One region of the Streptomyces sp. NPDC005494 genome, then DNA from elsewhere that is predicted to be linked to it. Evidence: predicted binding sites of a transcription regulator. Region 1 holds the regulator's gene; each other region holds the start of a gene.
What was found. The regulator HrcA, encoded in region 1, represses chaperone genes, less so after heat shock. The targets are predictions, from matches to a motif close to TTNGCACTCNGNNNNNCNGAGTGCNAA.

Region 1 (4,766 bases):
GCCGTCGTCCCCGCCGGCGTCCGGGTCGCCGAGAGGGGTCCCGTACCAGGAGGCCTCACCGGCCAGCTGATTGCGGTAGACCTCGACGGCGCTGGGGTCGGCGACCGGTGGCTGCGGCATGAAGAGGTTCACGCCGAAGGGCCGGCGGGTCATCCTCCGGAGCTGCTCGATCTCGTTGTACATCCCGTCCGCCGTCTTGTAGCCGGCGGCGAGGAACCCCATCCCTCCGGCCTCCGAGACCACGGCGGCCAGCTCCGGCCGGGAGACGCCCCCCGCCATCGGGGCCTGCACGATCGGGTACCGGCAGAGATCGGTGAGGGGCGAGGACATGACCACATCGTGCCATGTCCGGCGGATCGTTCCGAATCGGCCCTTGCCCGCGGCGGGAGCGCCGCGGCGGACACCGCGACGCCCGCCGGTCCCCGTACCTGCGGACACGGCGACGCCCGCCGGTCTCCGTACCTGCGGACACCGCGACGCCCGCCGGTACGGGGGCCGGCGGGCGTCGTGGTGGCAGGGCTCAGCGGCCGTTGAACGCGTCCTTCAGGCGGGAGAACAGCCCCTGCTGCCCCGGCTGGAACTGGCCCGTGGGCCGCTCCTCGCCGCGCAGCTTGGCCAGCTCCCGCAGGAGGCGCTCCTGCTCGGGGTCCATCTTCGTCGGGGTCATGACCTCGACGTGCACGATGAGGTCGCCGCGCCCGCCACCGCGCAGGTGCGTGATGCCGCGCCCGTGCAGCGGTACCGACTGGCCGGACTGGGTGCCCGGCCTGATGTCGATCTCCTCCAGGCCGTCCAGCGTCTCCAGCGGCACCTGGGTGCCGAGGGCCGCCGCCGTCATGGGGATGGTGACCGTGCAGTGCAGGTCGTCGCCGCGCCGCTGGAACACCGGGTGCGAGAGCTCGTGGATCTCGACGTACAGATCACCGGCGGGGCCGCCGCCGGGGCCGACCTCGCCCTCGCCCGCGAGCTGGATCCGGGTGCCGTTGTCGACACCGGCGGGGATCTTCACGGTGAGGGTGCGCCGCGAGCGGATACGGCCGTCGCCGGCGCACTCGGGGCACGGGGTCGGCACGACGGTGCCGAAGCCCTGGCACTGCGGGCAGGGACGCGAGGTCATGACCTGGCCGAGGAAGGACCTCGTGACCTGGGAGACCTCGCCACGGCCGCGGCACATGTCACAGGTCTGCGCGGAGGTGCCGGGTGCGGCCCCCTCACCGCTGCAGGTCGTACAGACGACCGCGGTGTCGACCTGGATGTCCTTGGTCGTGCCGAAAGCCGCCTCGTTGAGGTCGATCTCCAGCCGGATCATGGCGTCCTGGCCGCGCCGGGTCCGCGAACGGGGCCCACGCTGGGCCGCGTTGCCGAAGAACGCGTCCATGATGTCGCTGAAGTTGCCGAAGCCGCCGGCACCGAAGCCACCGGCCCCGCCACCGCCGCCCGAGGCCGACAGCGGGTCGCCGCCGAGGTCGTAGACCTGCTTCTTCTGCGGGTCCGACAACACCTCGTAAGCGGCGTTGATCTCCTTGAACCGCTCCTGGGTCTTGGGATCCGGGTTGACATCCGGGTGCAGCTCGCGGGCGAGCCTGCGGAATGCCTTCTTGATCTCGTCCTGAGATGCGTCGCGGCGCACGCCGAGTACGGCGTAGTAGTCCGTGGCCACTTACGACTCCGCCAGGATCTGTCCGACGTAACGTGCCACTGCGCGTACCGCTCCCATCGTTCCGGGGTAGTCCATGCGGGTCGGTCCGACCACGCCGAGTTTGGCGACTGCCTCGTCGCCCGAACCGTAGCCGACCGCGACGACGGACGTGGCGTTGAGGCCCTCGTGGGCGTTCTCGTGCCCGATCCGTACGGTCATGCCCGAATCCGTTGCCTCACCGAGCAGCTTCAGCAGGACGACCTGCTCCTCCAATGCCTCCAGCACCGGCCGGATCATCACAGGGAAGTCGTGCCCGAAGCGGGTGAGGTTGGAGGTGCCGCCGATGATCAGCCGCTCCTCCGTTTCTTCGACCAGGGTCTCCAGGAGGACGGAGAGCACCGTGGATACGGTTCCACGGTCCTCGGTCTCGAAGGACTCCGGCAGATCCTGCACCAGCCGCGGGACGTCCGCGAAGCGCCGTCCGACGACCCGGCTGTTGAGCCGGGCCCGCAGATCCGCCAGAGACGTGTCACCGAACGGTGCAGGGCAGTCGATCATACGCTGTTCGACCCGGCCCGTGTCCGTGATCAGCACGAGCATCAGCCGCGCGGGAGCCAGGGACAGCAGCTCCACGTGCCGCACCGTGGACCGGGTCAGCGAGGGGTACTGCACGACGGCGACCTGCCGGGTCAGCTGCGCGAGCAGCCGGACCGTGCGGCCCACGACGTCGTCGAGATCGACGGCGCCGTCGAGGAAATTCTGGATCGCCCGGCGCTCGGGCGACGACAGGGGCTTGACGCCCGCGAGCTTGTCGACGAAGAGCCGGTAGCCCTTGTCCGTCGGGATGCGCCCGGCGCTGGTGTGCGGCTGGGCGATGAAGCCCTCGTCCTCCAGCACCGCCATGTCGTTGCGGACGGTGGCCGGGGAGACCCCGAGGCTGTGCCGCTCCGTGAGCGCCTTGGAGCCGACGGGCTCCTCGGTGCCGACATAGTCCTGAACAATGGCGCGCAGCACTTCGAGTCTGCGTTCGCTGAGCACCGCGCACACCTCCAGCTGTGGTTCTCCGGCGTCTGCCTGGCACTCTGTGCGTTCGAGTGCCAGCGATCCCCCCGCTCAGTGTACGGGGGCAGGGTGGGCCGGGGGCAAGGGCGACCGGCCACGCTGTCACGCGACGGTGCAGGTCGTTGCCGATAGCGTCGTCGTATGGACGTCGCTTGGGAAGAGTTCGGCTGGGAGCGGTTGGGCAACGGTACGGGGCGGCGGCGCCTTCCCGTCTGGGACGCGACCGCCGCGCTGGTCGCCGGAGAGGACGGTGTGCTGCTCTACGACACCGGTTCGACGCTCCGGGAGGGGGTCGAACTGCGGAGTCAGGCGGAGGCGATGCTGGGCCGGAGGGTGACGCATATCGCACTCAGCCATCCGCACTTCGACCACGTGCTGGGCACCGCCGCCTTCGCCGGGGCGGAGGTCTACGGGGCGGTCGGCACTGCCGCGCTCCTGGAGCGGGGCGCCGGGGAGCTGCGGGCGGACGCGGTGCGGCACGGGATGAGCGAGGCGGACGCCACGGCGGCCACGGACGCCCTGGTGGCGCCGCGGCACCAGGTGAGCGGCGAGTGGACGCTCGATCTCGGCGGCGGTATCCAGGTGCTGCTGGCCAATGTGGGCCCCGGCCACAGCGGGCACGACCTCGCGGTGCTGGTACCGGGCTCCCCCGTCGTGGTGCTCTGCGGCGATCTGGTCGAGGAGTCGGGCGAGCCGCAGGCGGGCCCGGACGCGGTCCCCTCGCACTGGCCGGCCGCGCTGGACCGGCTGCTGGAGCTGGGCGGCGAGCAGGCTCTGTACGTCCCGGGGCACGGGGCCGTGGTGGACGCGGCGTTCGTGCGGGCACAACGCGATCAACTGGCCGCGCGCTTCGGCGTGTCGTGAAAGCGGCCCCGATTATCGTGCTGCCATGCGCAGCTACCAGCCGGACCTGACTCCGCCGTGGAAGAAGTCGGCCCCCGCCCCCGAGGTGCCCGCCGAGCCCGACCTGGTCGTCGAGGAGGCCGTCACCGGCTTCTGCGGGGCGGTCGTCCGGTGCGAGAAGACCGCCGAGGGCCCGACGGTGACGCTGGAGGACCGCTTCGGCAAGCACCGGGTGTTCCCGATGCCGCCGCGCGGCTTCCTGCTGGAGGGCAAGGTGGTCACCCTCGTACGCCCGTCGGCCGGCGGTCCCGCGCGCCCCTCCCGTACGGCGTCGGGCTCGGTGGCCGTCCCCGGGGCGCGGGCACGGGTGGCGCGGGCGGGCCGGATCTACGTGGAGGGCAGGCACGACGCCGAGCTCGTCGAGCGGGTCTGGGGCGACGACCTGCGTATCGAGGGCGTGGTCGTGGAGTACCTGGAGGGGATCGACGACCTTCCGGCGATCGTGCGGGAGTTCGCCCCGGGTCCGGACGCCCGGCTCGGCGTCCTGGTCGACCATCTGGTGCCGGGGTCCAAGGAGTCCCGGATCGCCGCCCAGGTCACGGACGCGCACGTGCTGGTGGTGGGGCATCCGTACATCGACGTCTGGGAGGCCGTGAAGCCCTCCTCGGTGGGCATCCCTGGGTGGCCGGTCGTACCGCGCGGCCAGGACTGGAAGACGGGCGTCTGCCGGGCGCTGGGCTGGCCGGAGAACACGGGCGCGGCCTGGCAGCACATCCTGTCCGGGGTCCGCTCGTACAAGGACCTCGAACCGCAGCTGCTCGGCCGGGTCGAGGAGCTGATCGACTTCGTCACGCTGCCGGACTGACAGCCCCGCCCGAGGCCCTCTGGGGGGTCGTGCGGGGGCCGAACCGTCGGGGATGCGTGGGCCGGCCGCCGGGGATGGGCCTGCCGTCGAGGATGCGTGCGCGGCCCGTAGCCGCGCGCTCAGTCCACCAGGTCCCGGACCACGGCGTCGGCCAGCAGGCGGCCCCTCAGGGTGAGGACCGCGCGGCCCTCCGCGTACGGCCCGGGCTCCAGCAGGCCGTCCGCCACCGCGCGTCCGGCCGCCGCGAGCCCGGCGGGGGCCAGCAGGGAGAGCGGGCAGCCCTCGACGAGCCGCAGTTCCAGCAGGATGCGCTCGACCCGCCTGTCCTCGTCGGCGAGGATCTCGCGGCCCGCTCCG
Region 2 (4,766 bases), on a different contig from region 1:
GGCCGGCTTCTCGACGACCAGGGTCTCGGTCGTGAGCAGCAGCGACGCGATGGACGCGGCGTTCTCCAGGGCGGAGCGGGTGACCTTGACCGGGTCGATGACGCCGGCCTTCACCAGGTCGCCGTACTCGCCGGTCGCGGCGTTGAAGCCCTGACCCTTGTCGAGCTCGGAGACCTTCGAGGTGATGACGTAGCCCTCGAGGCCCGCGTTCTCCGCGATCCAGCGCAGCGGCTCGACGGCGGCGCGGCGCACGACCGCGACACCCGTGGCCTCGTCGCCGGTCTTGCCGAGGTTGCCCTCGAGGACCTTGACGGCGTGGACCAGAGCGGAGCCACCACCGGAGACGATGCCCTCCTCGACCGCGGCGCGGGTCGCGGAGATGGCGTCCTCCAGACGGTGCTTCTTCTCCTTGAGCTCCACCTCGGTGGCGGCGCCGACGCGGATGACGCACACGCCGCCGGCCAGCTTCGCGAGGCGCTCCTGGAGCTTCTCACGGTCCCAGTCGGAGTCCGTGGACTCGATCTCGGCCTTGATCTGGTTGACGCGGCCCTTGACGTCGGCGGAGTCGCCGCCGCCGTCGACGATGGTCGTGTCGTCCTTGGAGACGGTGACACGGCGAGCCGTGCCGAGCACGTCCAGACCGGCCTGGTCGAGCTTGAGGCCGACCTCCTCGGCGATGACGGTCGCACCGGTGAGGGTGGCGATGTCGCCGAGCATGGCCTTGCGGCGGTCACCGAAGCCCGGGGCCTTCACCGCGACGGCGTTGAAGGTGCCACGGATCTTGTTGACGACGAGGGTGGAGAGCGCCTCGCCCTCGACGTCCTCGGCGATGATCAGCAGCGGCTTGGAGCCACCCGCCTGGATGACCTTCTCCAGCAGCGGGAGCAGCTCCTGGATGGAGCCGATCTTGCCCTGGTGGATCAGGATGTACGGGTCGTCGAGGACGGCCTCCATACGCTCCTGGTCGGTCACCATGTACGGGGAGAGGTAGCCCTTGTCGAAGGCCATGCCCTCGGTGAACTCGAGGTCCAGACCGAAGGTGTTGGACTCCTCGACGGTGATGACGCCGTCCTTGCCGACCTTGTCCATCGCGTCCGCGATGAGCTCGCCGACCTGCGGGTCCTGCGCGGAGAGCGCGGCCACGGCGGCGATGTCGGCCTTGTCGTCGATCGGGCGCGCGGTCGCGAGGAGGTCCTCGGACACGGCCTTGACGGCGGCGTCGATGCCCTTCTTCAGGGAGGCCGGGGAGGCGCCCGCGGCAACGTTCCGGAGGCCTTCGCGGACGAGGGCCTGGGCGAGCACGGTGGCGGTGGTGGTGCCGTCACCCGCTACGTCGTTGGTCTTGGTCGCCACCTCCTTCACCAGCTGGGCACCGAGGTTCTCGTACGGGTCGTCGAGCTCGACCTCGCGCGCGATGGTGACACCGTCGTTGGTGATGGTGGGGGCACCGAACTTCTTGTCGATGACGACGTTGCGGCCCTTCGGACCGATCGTCACCTTCACCGTGTCGGCAAGCTTGTTGACGCCGCGCTCAAGGGCGCGACGGGCGTCCTCGTCGAACTTCAGAATCTTCGCCATGGGCTGAGCTGTCCTCTCAAACGAACTGCGCCCCTCGCCGCCCGGCTAGTTGTCTCGCAGGGGGCCAGGGGCGCAGAACAGAAGCAAACGTGGGTGAATTACTTCTCGACGATCGCGAGAACGTCGCGAGCCGAGAGGACGAGGTACTCCTCGCCGTTGTACTTCACCTCGGTGCCGCCGTACTTGCTGTACAGAACGACATCGCCGGTCTTGACGTCGAGCGGAAGGCGCTCGCCGTTCTCGAAGCGGCCCGGGCCCACGGCCAGGACGACGCCCTCCTGGGGCTTCTCCTTGGCGGTGTCCGGAATGACCAGGCCGGAAGCCGTGGTCTGCTCGGCGTCGAGCGGCTGGACCACAATGCGGTCCTCGAGCGGCTTGATCGCAACCTTGGAGCTGGTGGTCGACACGATCCGGTCTCCCCCTTCGGAGATCTCACGGGGTTTAACAGTCTGTGGGTGGCGACCAGGTCGATCCGTCGTCGCGGGTGCCGGACCTGCCGTGTCGCGCAGTTGTGCTGGCACTCTCCATCGGGGAGTGCCAGCACTGAGACTATGGCGGCGATTAGCACTCGGTCAAGCGGAGTGCCAATTCACCACCCGCGCGTGGCGTCTCGCGACCGGCGCACGCCCGGGACAACGCGGGAGAGAGCCGCGGTGTTCCGGCGGCGGACGCCGTACGTACCGGCAGGGGAACCGGGCGGCGGACGCCGTACGTACCGGCAGGGGAACCGGGCGGCGGACGCCGTACGCACCAGCAGGCGGACCCGGCGACGGATGCCGTACGTACCGGCAAGGAGACCCGGCAACGGGACGCCCCGCGTACCGGCAGCCGGGCTCGCCCTCGCCGCCCCGCGTACCGGCAGCCGGGCTCGCGGCGCACTCAGACGTAGTCCTCCAGCCGGGCCACGGCGTACCCCTTGTCCGTGATCGTCTTCATGACGTTGCGGATCATGTCGGTCATGGACCCGCCCCAGTCCTCGCGCCCGCGGAAGTGCGTGAGGACGATGTCGCCGGGGTGCAGGTCCCGGTCCCACTCACGCCACTCCATGTGGTCGGGGAACGCCTCGGCGGCCCACAGGGGCACGGCCTTGATGCCGCAGGACTTGGCGACGCGGAGGGTGTCGCCGTTGTAGTTGCCGTACGGCGGACGGAAGAGGGTGGGTCGCTTCCCGAAGTACTTCTCGATCTTGTCCTGCTCGCCGCAGATCTCCCGGCGCTGCTCCTCCGCCGAAAGCCCCGGGAGATAGCGGTGGTTGAGGGTGTGGTTGCTGAGGGTGACACCCCGGGCCTGCATGTCCTTGAAGTAGCCGTAGTTCTCGCTCACCACGTAGTCGCTGAGGAAGGCGCTGTACGGGATCTTCAGCTCCGTCATCATCCGCAGCAGTTCCGGGTCCTTCTCCGCCCCGTCGTCCATCGTCAGGAAGACGATCCGCTCCTTGGTGGGCACGGTGGTGAAGACCGGCGGCAGCGCCTCCCCTCCCTCCACCTCGAATCCCTCACGCGTGGTGATGCGGGGCTTCTCGGCCGGAGGCTCCGGGGCGGCCAGCGGCACCTTCGCCAGGCCCCACTTCTTCGCGGCGGCGGCACGGGCGGCCTGCTGACGCTTCAGCCGCTCGGCCCGCGCCTCGGCAGCCGCGGCTTCCGGCCCGGCCGCCGCACCCGGCCGGCCGGCGGCCGGGGAAGCCCGCTTCCCCGGGTCCGCCGCCCGCCCCCGCCCCCCGTCGGCACACCCGGACGCGGCGGCGGCCACCAGCAGGGCCGCCAGGACCGTGCAGGCCGTTCTGCACCGCTTCGGCAGTGAATTTTCGTTTTGTCGTACTAGCTGCATGGCGCCGCATCCTGCCACCGGCGCCGGGACCCCCTCCCGCGACACCTCCGCGAGAGACGGCGCGTCCCCCGGCTGGCTCACAATGGACGCGTGAACGCCCTTCCCCCCGCCGGCCAGGCCGACCCGCTCGACGCCTTCGCGGCCCTCCGCACCCCCGAGGGCGCGGCCCTCCTCGACGAACTCCGCGACCACGACCCCGCCCGGGAGCTGGCCACCGCTACCCGGCTGCGCCGCACCCACCCCGCGGCCCTCGTGTCGGCGGCACTCGGCCAGGCGCGGCTGCGGCAGCGTGCGGTGGCGAAGTTCGGGGCGGCGGACGCGTACCGCATGTTCTTCACCCCTGACGGCGTGGAACAGGCGACCCGGACCTCGGTCGCGGCCTACCGCGCCGGCCGGTTCGCCGAGCAGGGGGTACGGAGCGTCGCCGATCTCTGCTGCGGCATCGGTGGCGACGCGATCGCGCTGGCCAGGGCGGGCATCCCGGTGCTGGCCGTGGACCGCGACCCGCTCACGGCCGAGGTCGCCCGCGCCAACGCCGAGGCGCTCGGCCTCCAGGAGCTCGTCGAGGTGCGGTGCGCCGACGTCACGGAGATCGACACCTCCCCGTACGACGCGGTCTTCGTCGACCCGGCGCGACGGGGCGGGCGCGGCAGGATCTTCGACCCGGAGGCCTACTCACCGCCGCTCTCCTGGGCGACCGGAGCCGCGCTCAAGGCCCCCCGTGCCGCGCTGAAGATCGCACCCGGCGTCCCCCACGAGGCCATCGAACCGCAGGCCGAGGCGGAGTGGATCTCGGACGGCGGCGACGTGAAGGAGGCCGTGCTCTGGTTCGGCGAGGGCTTCACGCCCGGCGCCTTCCGGGCGACGCTGCTCCCGTCGCGCGCCACCCTCGTCTCCGAGGGCCCTCTCCCCGCCCCGCCGGTCGGTCCCGTGGGGCGGTATCTGTACGAGCCCGACGGCGCCGTGATCCGCGCCCATCTGGTGGCCGCCGTGGTGGAGCGGTGCGAGGGCAGGCTCATCGACGAGACGATCGCCTACGTCACGAGCGACACGGCGTACGACTCCGAGGCGACGACCGCGTACGAGATCACCGATCAGCTGCCCTTCAACATGAAGAAGCTGAAGGCGTTGCTGAGGGAGCGCCAGGTCGGGGTCCTGACCGTCAAGAAGCGCGGCTCCGCCGTGGAACCCGAGGAGCTGCGCCGCAAGATGAAGCTCCAGGGGCCGCACGCGGCCACCGTCTTCCTGACCCGGGTGGCCGGGGCGCCGACGATGCTGATCGGACAGCCGGCCGGCCGCCCCTGATCAGCCGTCGAGCCTGACCAGAGGTTCGCCGGCCGGGCGGCCGACGAGCACCCGCA
Region 3 (4,766 bases), on a different contig from region 1:
CGACCACCTATGCGGCACTGCGGGACGGCCGGACGCTCAAGCTCTGGACGTACGTCGGTGACCCCGACGAAGGCACGCCGCTCTGCATACTGACCACCCCCGCGGGCTGACACCTCCGCACACGACGAAGCCGGCCCCCGGGATCACTCCCGGGGGCCGGCGTCGTACACGTACTACGGGTGCAGCCGAGGCTGCGTGGAGCTCCGATCCGAGGATCAGAAGTCCATGTCACCGCCCGGCATGCCGCCCGGAGCAGCCGCAGAGGCCTTCTCCGGCTTGTCGGCGATGACGGCCTCGGTGGTGAGGAAGAGCGCGGCGATGGACGCGGCGTTCTGCAGAGCGGAGCGCGTGACCTTCGCCGGGTCGATGATGCCCTCGGCGATCATGTCGACGTACTCGCCGGTCGCGGCGTTGAGGCCGTGACCGATCGGCAGGTTGCGCACCTTCTCGACGATGACGCCACCCTCGAGGCCACCGTTGACGGCGATCTGCTTGAGGGGGGCCTCCAGCGCGAGCTTGACGGCGTTGGCGCCGGTGGCCTCGTCGCCCGTCAGGTCGAGCTTCTCGAAGACGGCCGAGGCCTGGAGCAGAGCCACGCCACCACCGGCGACGATGCCCTCCTCGACGGCGGCCTTGGCGTTGCGCACCGCGTCCTCGATGCGGTGCTTGCGCTCCTTGAGCTCCACCTCGGTGGCGGCGCCGGCCTTGATGACGGCCACGCCGCCGGCCAGCTTCGCGAGGCGCTCCTGGAGCTTCTCGCGGTCGTAGTCGGAGTCGGAGTTCTCGATCTCGGCACGGATCTGCTTGACGCGACCCTGCACCTGGTCGCTCTCGCCGCCACCGTCGACGATCGTCGTCTCGTCCTTGGTGATGACGACCTTGCGGGCGGTGCCGAGCAGGTCCAGGCCGGCGTTCTCCAGCTTGAGACCGACCTCCTCGGAGATGACGGTGCCACCGGTGAGGATGGCGATGTCGCCGAGCATGGCCTTGCGGCGGTCACCGAAGCCCGGAGCCTTGACGGCGACGGACTTGAAGGTGCCGCGGATCTTGTTGACGACCAGCGTCGACAGAGCCTCGCCCTCGACGTCCTCCGCGATGATCAGCAGGGGCTTGCCCGACTGCATGACCTTCTCCAGCAGCGGAAGGAGGTCCTTCACGTTGCTGATCTTGGAGTTGACGATCAGGATGTACGGGTCGTCGAAGGACGTCTCCATACGCTCCATGTCGGTGGCGAAGTACGCCGAGATGTAGCCCTTGTCGAAGCGCATACCCTCGGTGAGCTCCAGCTCCAGACCGAAGGTCTGGGACTCCTCGACGGTGATGACGCCTTCCTTGCCGACCTTGTCCATCGCCTCGGCGATCTTGGCGCCGATCTCGGTGTCGGCAGCGGAGATGGAGGCCGTCGAAGCGATCTGCTCCTTGGTCTCCACGTCCTTCGCCTGCTCCAGCAGGGCGGCGGAGACGGCCTCGACGGCCTTCTCGATGCCACGCTTCAGAGCCATCGGGTTGGCACCCGCGGCGACGTTGCGCAGGCCCTCGCGGACGAGCGCCTGGGCGAGAACGGTGGCGGTGGTCGTACCGTCGCCGGCGACGTCGTCCGTCTTCTTGGCGACCTCCTTGACCAGCTCCGCACCGATCTTCTCGTACGGGTCCTCGAGCTCGATCTCCTTGGCGATGGAAACACCATCGTTGGTGATCGTGGGCGCGCCCCACTTCTTCTCGAGGACGACGTTACGGCCCTTGGGGCCGAGGGTGACCTTGACGGCGTCGGCGAGCTGGTTCATCCCGCGCTCGAGACCGCGCCGTGCCTCCTCGTCGAACGCGATGATCTTGGCCATGTGAAGTGGTCCTCCCGGACAGGGGTGGATTTCTCCGGACCGAGAGGCGCCCGCGACGGACGGCCAGCGTGCTCACCGGTTCCTTGCCCCGGCAAGCGTGCGGGCCTCACCGGCCCGGTCCTAAGTTCTGTCACTCTCACCTGGAGAGTGCTAACGCCAATGATTAGCACTCGACCCCGGAGAGTGCAAGCGCCTTCGGAGAAGGCTCACTGGAGGGGTGGCGGTCGGGCGACGGGCGGGCGCAAGCGTTTCGGGCGGGCGCAAGCGTGTCTCTCCGGATGTGGACGACCACGGGCCCCGGCCGGGGACGACGCACGCGGGGCCCGCACCCCGGTGGGAGTACGGGCCCCGCGTGTGTGAGTAGCGTCGTCGGCCGACCGCGCCGAGCTCAGCCGACGGCGAGCTTGACCATGTCCGCCTGCGGCCCCTTCTGGCCCTGCGAGATCTCGAATTCAACTCGCTGACCCTCTTCGAGGGTGCGGTATCCGTCCATCTGGATCGCGCTGTAGTGGACGAAAACATCCGCACCACCGTCGACCGCGATGAAGCCGTACCCCTTCTCCGCGTTGAACCACTTGACGGTGCCCTGAGCCATGCCTAACTCCCCTATTACTGGCCCTTGCACGAGCACCGCACTTCGCGGGCCCGGGTCAGAACTCACCCTCCGACAGGAGAGGGTGGCGTGCGCCGGAACGCGTCGACCGCGGCCGAATGTATCTGCCCAACTGCCCTCTGCAACAGGTCAATCGGACGAGAATTCTGGGCACACCTGAACGCCCGGAAGGGGGGAACTCGTGAGGATTTTGGGCAACTCGGGCCTGACAAAGGCCACTTATGGCGCAAGGAGCTCACGTACTTTGGCTGCTTCTTGACGCGGCCGGGCGCATTCTCATATGCGCGTGGCACGGGCGGCAGCGGGGACTTCCCCAACTGTACCGTGCTCAACCATGCAGAATGGCCCCCTCCGCTTCTCTCGCGGAGGGGGCCACCCCGGTCACACAACGCAGTCGGGACACCCGACCGGTCCGTCAGCCTCCGGCGACGGCCGGAATGATCGAGACGCCGGCGCCGTCCGGCGTGGCCGCGTCCAGACCGCCCTCGAAGCGCACGTCGTCGTCGTTGACGTAGACGTTGACGAAGCGGCGCAGCTTGCCCTGGTCGTCCAGGACACGGGCACCGATGCCCGGGTGGTTCTGCTCCAGGGACGCGATGACCTCGGAGAGGGTCGCCCCCTCGGCCGGGACCTCGGCCTGACCGCCCGTGTAGGTGCGGAGGATGGTGGGGATACGGACCTTGACGCTCATGTGGGTGCCTTCCTCGGGTCTGGGGTGGTCAGTTGGCGGCGGCGAGGCCGGCGTCCCGGAACGCGTCCAGGCTGGGCCGGATCGTCGCCGACAGGCCGGTCGTGGGGGCGACCGCGTCGAGCGTCTTCAGCCCGTCACCGGTGTTGAGGACGACCGTGGTGAGGGACGGGTCGAGCAGGCCGGCGTCGATCAGCTTCTTCGTCACACCGACCGTCACCCCGCCCGCGGTCTCCGCGAAGATGCCCTCGGTGCGGGCCAGCAGCTTGATCGCGTCCACGACCTGCTCGTCGTTCACGTCCTCCACGGCGCCGCCGGTGCGCCGGGCGATGTCCAGGACGTACGGGCCGTCGGCCGGGTTGCCGATCGCCAGCGACTTGGCGATGGTGTTCGGCTTCTGGGGCCGGACGACGTCGTGGCCCGCCTTGAAGGCGGTGGAGACCGGGGAGCAGCCTTCGGCCTGGGCACCGAAGATCTTGTACGGCTTGTCCTCGACGAGGCCGAGCTTGATCAGCTCCTGCAGGCCCTTGTCGATCTTCGTGAGCTGCGAACCGGACGCGATCGGGATGACGAGCTGGTCGGGCAGCTGCCAGCCGAGCTGCTCGCAGATCTCGTAGGCCAGGGTCTTGGAGCCCTCGCCGTAGTACGGCCGCAGGTTGACGTTGACGAAGCCCCAGCCCTCGCCGAGGGGGTCGCCGATGAGCTCCGAGCAGAAGCGGTTGACGTCGTCGTAATTGCCCTCGATGCCGACCAGTTCGCCGCCGTACACCGCGGCCATGACGACCTTGCCCTGCTCCAGGTCGTGCGGGATGAACACGCAGGAGCGGAAGCCGGCGCGGGCCGCGGCGGCGCCCACCGCGCCGGCGAGGTTGCCGGTGGAGGAGCAGGAGAGTGTGGTGAATCCGAAGGCGCGGGCGGCCTCGACGGCGATCGCGACGACACGGTCCTTGAAGGAGTGCGTCGGGTTGCCGGAGTCGTCCTTGACGTACAGGCCGCCGGTCACGCCCAGCTCGCGGGCGAGGTTGTCGGCCTTGACCAGCTTCGTGAAGCCGGGGTTGATGTTGGGCTTCTCGGCGACATCGGAGGGAACGGGCAGCAGCGGCGCGTAGCGCCAGATGTTGTTCGGACCCTCGGCGATGCGCTTCTTCAGCTCTTCGGGGGAGCCGCTCGGCAGGTCGTACGCCACTTCGAGCGGCCCGAAACAGGACGCGCAGGCGAAAAGGGGACCGAGCTCGAAACGCTCGCCGCATTCGCGGCAGGAAAGCGCTGCGGCGGGACCGAGGTCCACGGCGGAAGAATTGATGTCGGCTGCAACTGTCTGCACGGCCATGATGGCGGAGGCCCTTTCTCCTCATCTTCCTCGCGGCGTATTTCGCCACAAGACGGAATTGGCACCTTCCCCACCGTGACCTCGCGGTCGGCAGGAGGGTTGCCGGGACTTCAACGGGCCGTTCCCTCAGTCCCTCTGGATGAGCGCTATGGCACCGGACCATGGATCCGGGCGTTTATCCGCGGACCGACCCCGAGATGCGAGGGTCATCCGCGTTGTTCAAGACTGTAACCGAAGCACCGGACGATCGAGATAGTCGTCCGAACCGCGAGATGGATCACATACAGGGAGTACCGA

Region 2: the regulator HrcA is predicted to act here: its motif matches at 2,140-2,166, upstream of groES (co-chaperone GroES).
Region 3: the regulator HrcA is predicted to act here: its motif matches at 2,002-2,028, upstream of groL (chaperonin GroEL).

What each region holds. Positions count from the first base shown of each region.
Region 1 covers NZ_JBIAJR010000001.1:777,285-782,050, forward strand. The annotation lists gene ACFYQ6_RS03580 (nitronate monooxygenase) at 1-330, opposite strand, end outside; gene dnaJ (molecular chaperone DnaJ) at 521-1,660, opposite strand; gene hrcA (heat-inducible transcriptional repressor HrcA) at 1,661-2,677, opposite strand; gene ACFYQ6_RS03595 (MBL fold metallo-hydrolase) at 2,843-3,565, shown strand; gene ACFYQ6_RS03600 (DUF3097 domain-containing protein) at 3,591-4,409, shown strand; gene hemW (radical SAM family heme chaperone HemW) at 4,529-4,766, opposite strand, start outside.
Region 2 covers NZ_JBIAJR010000003.1:30,697-35,462, reverse strand. The annotation lists gene groL (chaperonin GroEL) at 1-1,578, opposite strand, end outside; gene groES (co-chaperone GroES) at 1,677-1,985, opposite strand; gene ACFYQ6_RS10180 (polysaccharide deacetylase family protein) at 2,458-3,405, opposite strand; gene ACFYQ6_RS10175 (methyltransferase domain-containing protein) at 3,496-4,710, shown strand; gene ACFYQ6_RS10170 (hypothetical protein) at 4,711-4,766, opposite strand, start outside.
Region 3 covers NZ_JBIAJR010000005.1:175,913-180,678, reverse strand. The annotation lists gene ACFYQ6_RS17160 (hypothetical protein) at 1-110, shown strand, start outside; gene groL (chaperonin GroEL) at 216-1,838, opposite strand; gene ACFYQ6_RS17150 (cold-shock protein) at 2,227-2,433, opposite strand; gene ACFYQ6_RS17145 (MoaD/ThiS family protein) at 2,867-3,142, opposite strand; gene thrC (threonine synthase) at 3,171-4,469, opposite strand; SAM riboswitch class I at 4,488-4,615, opposite strand.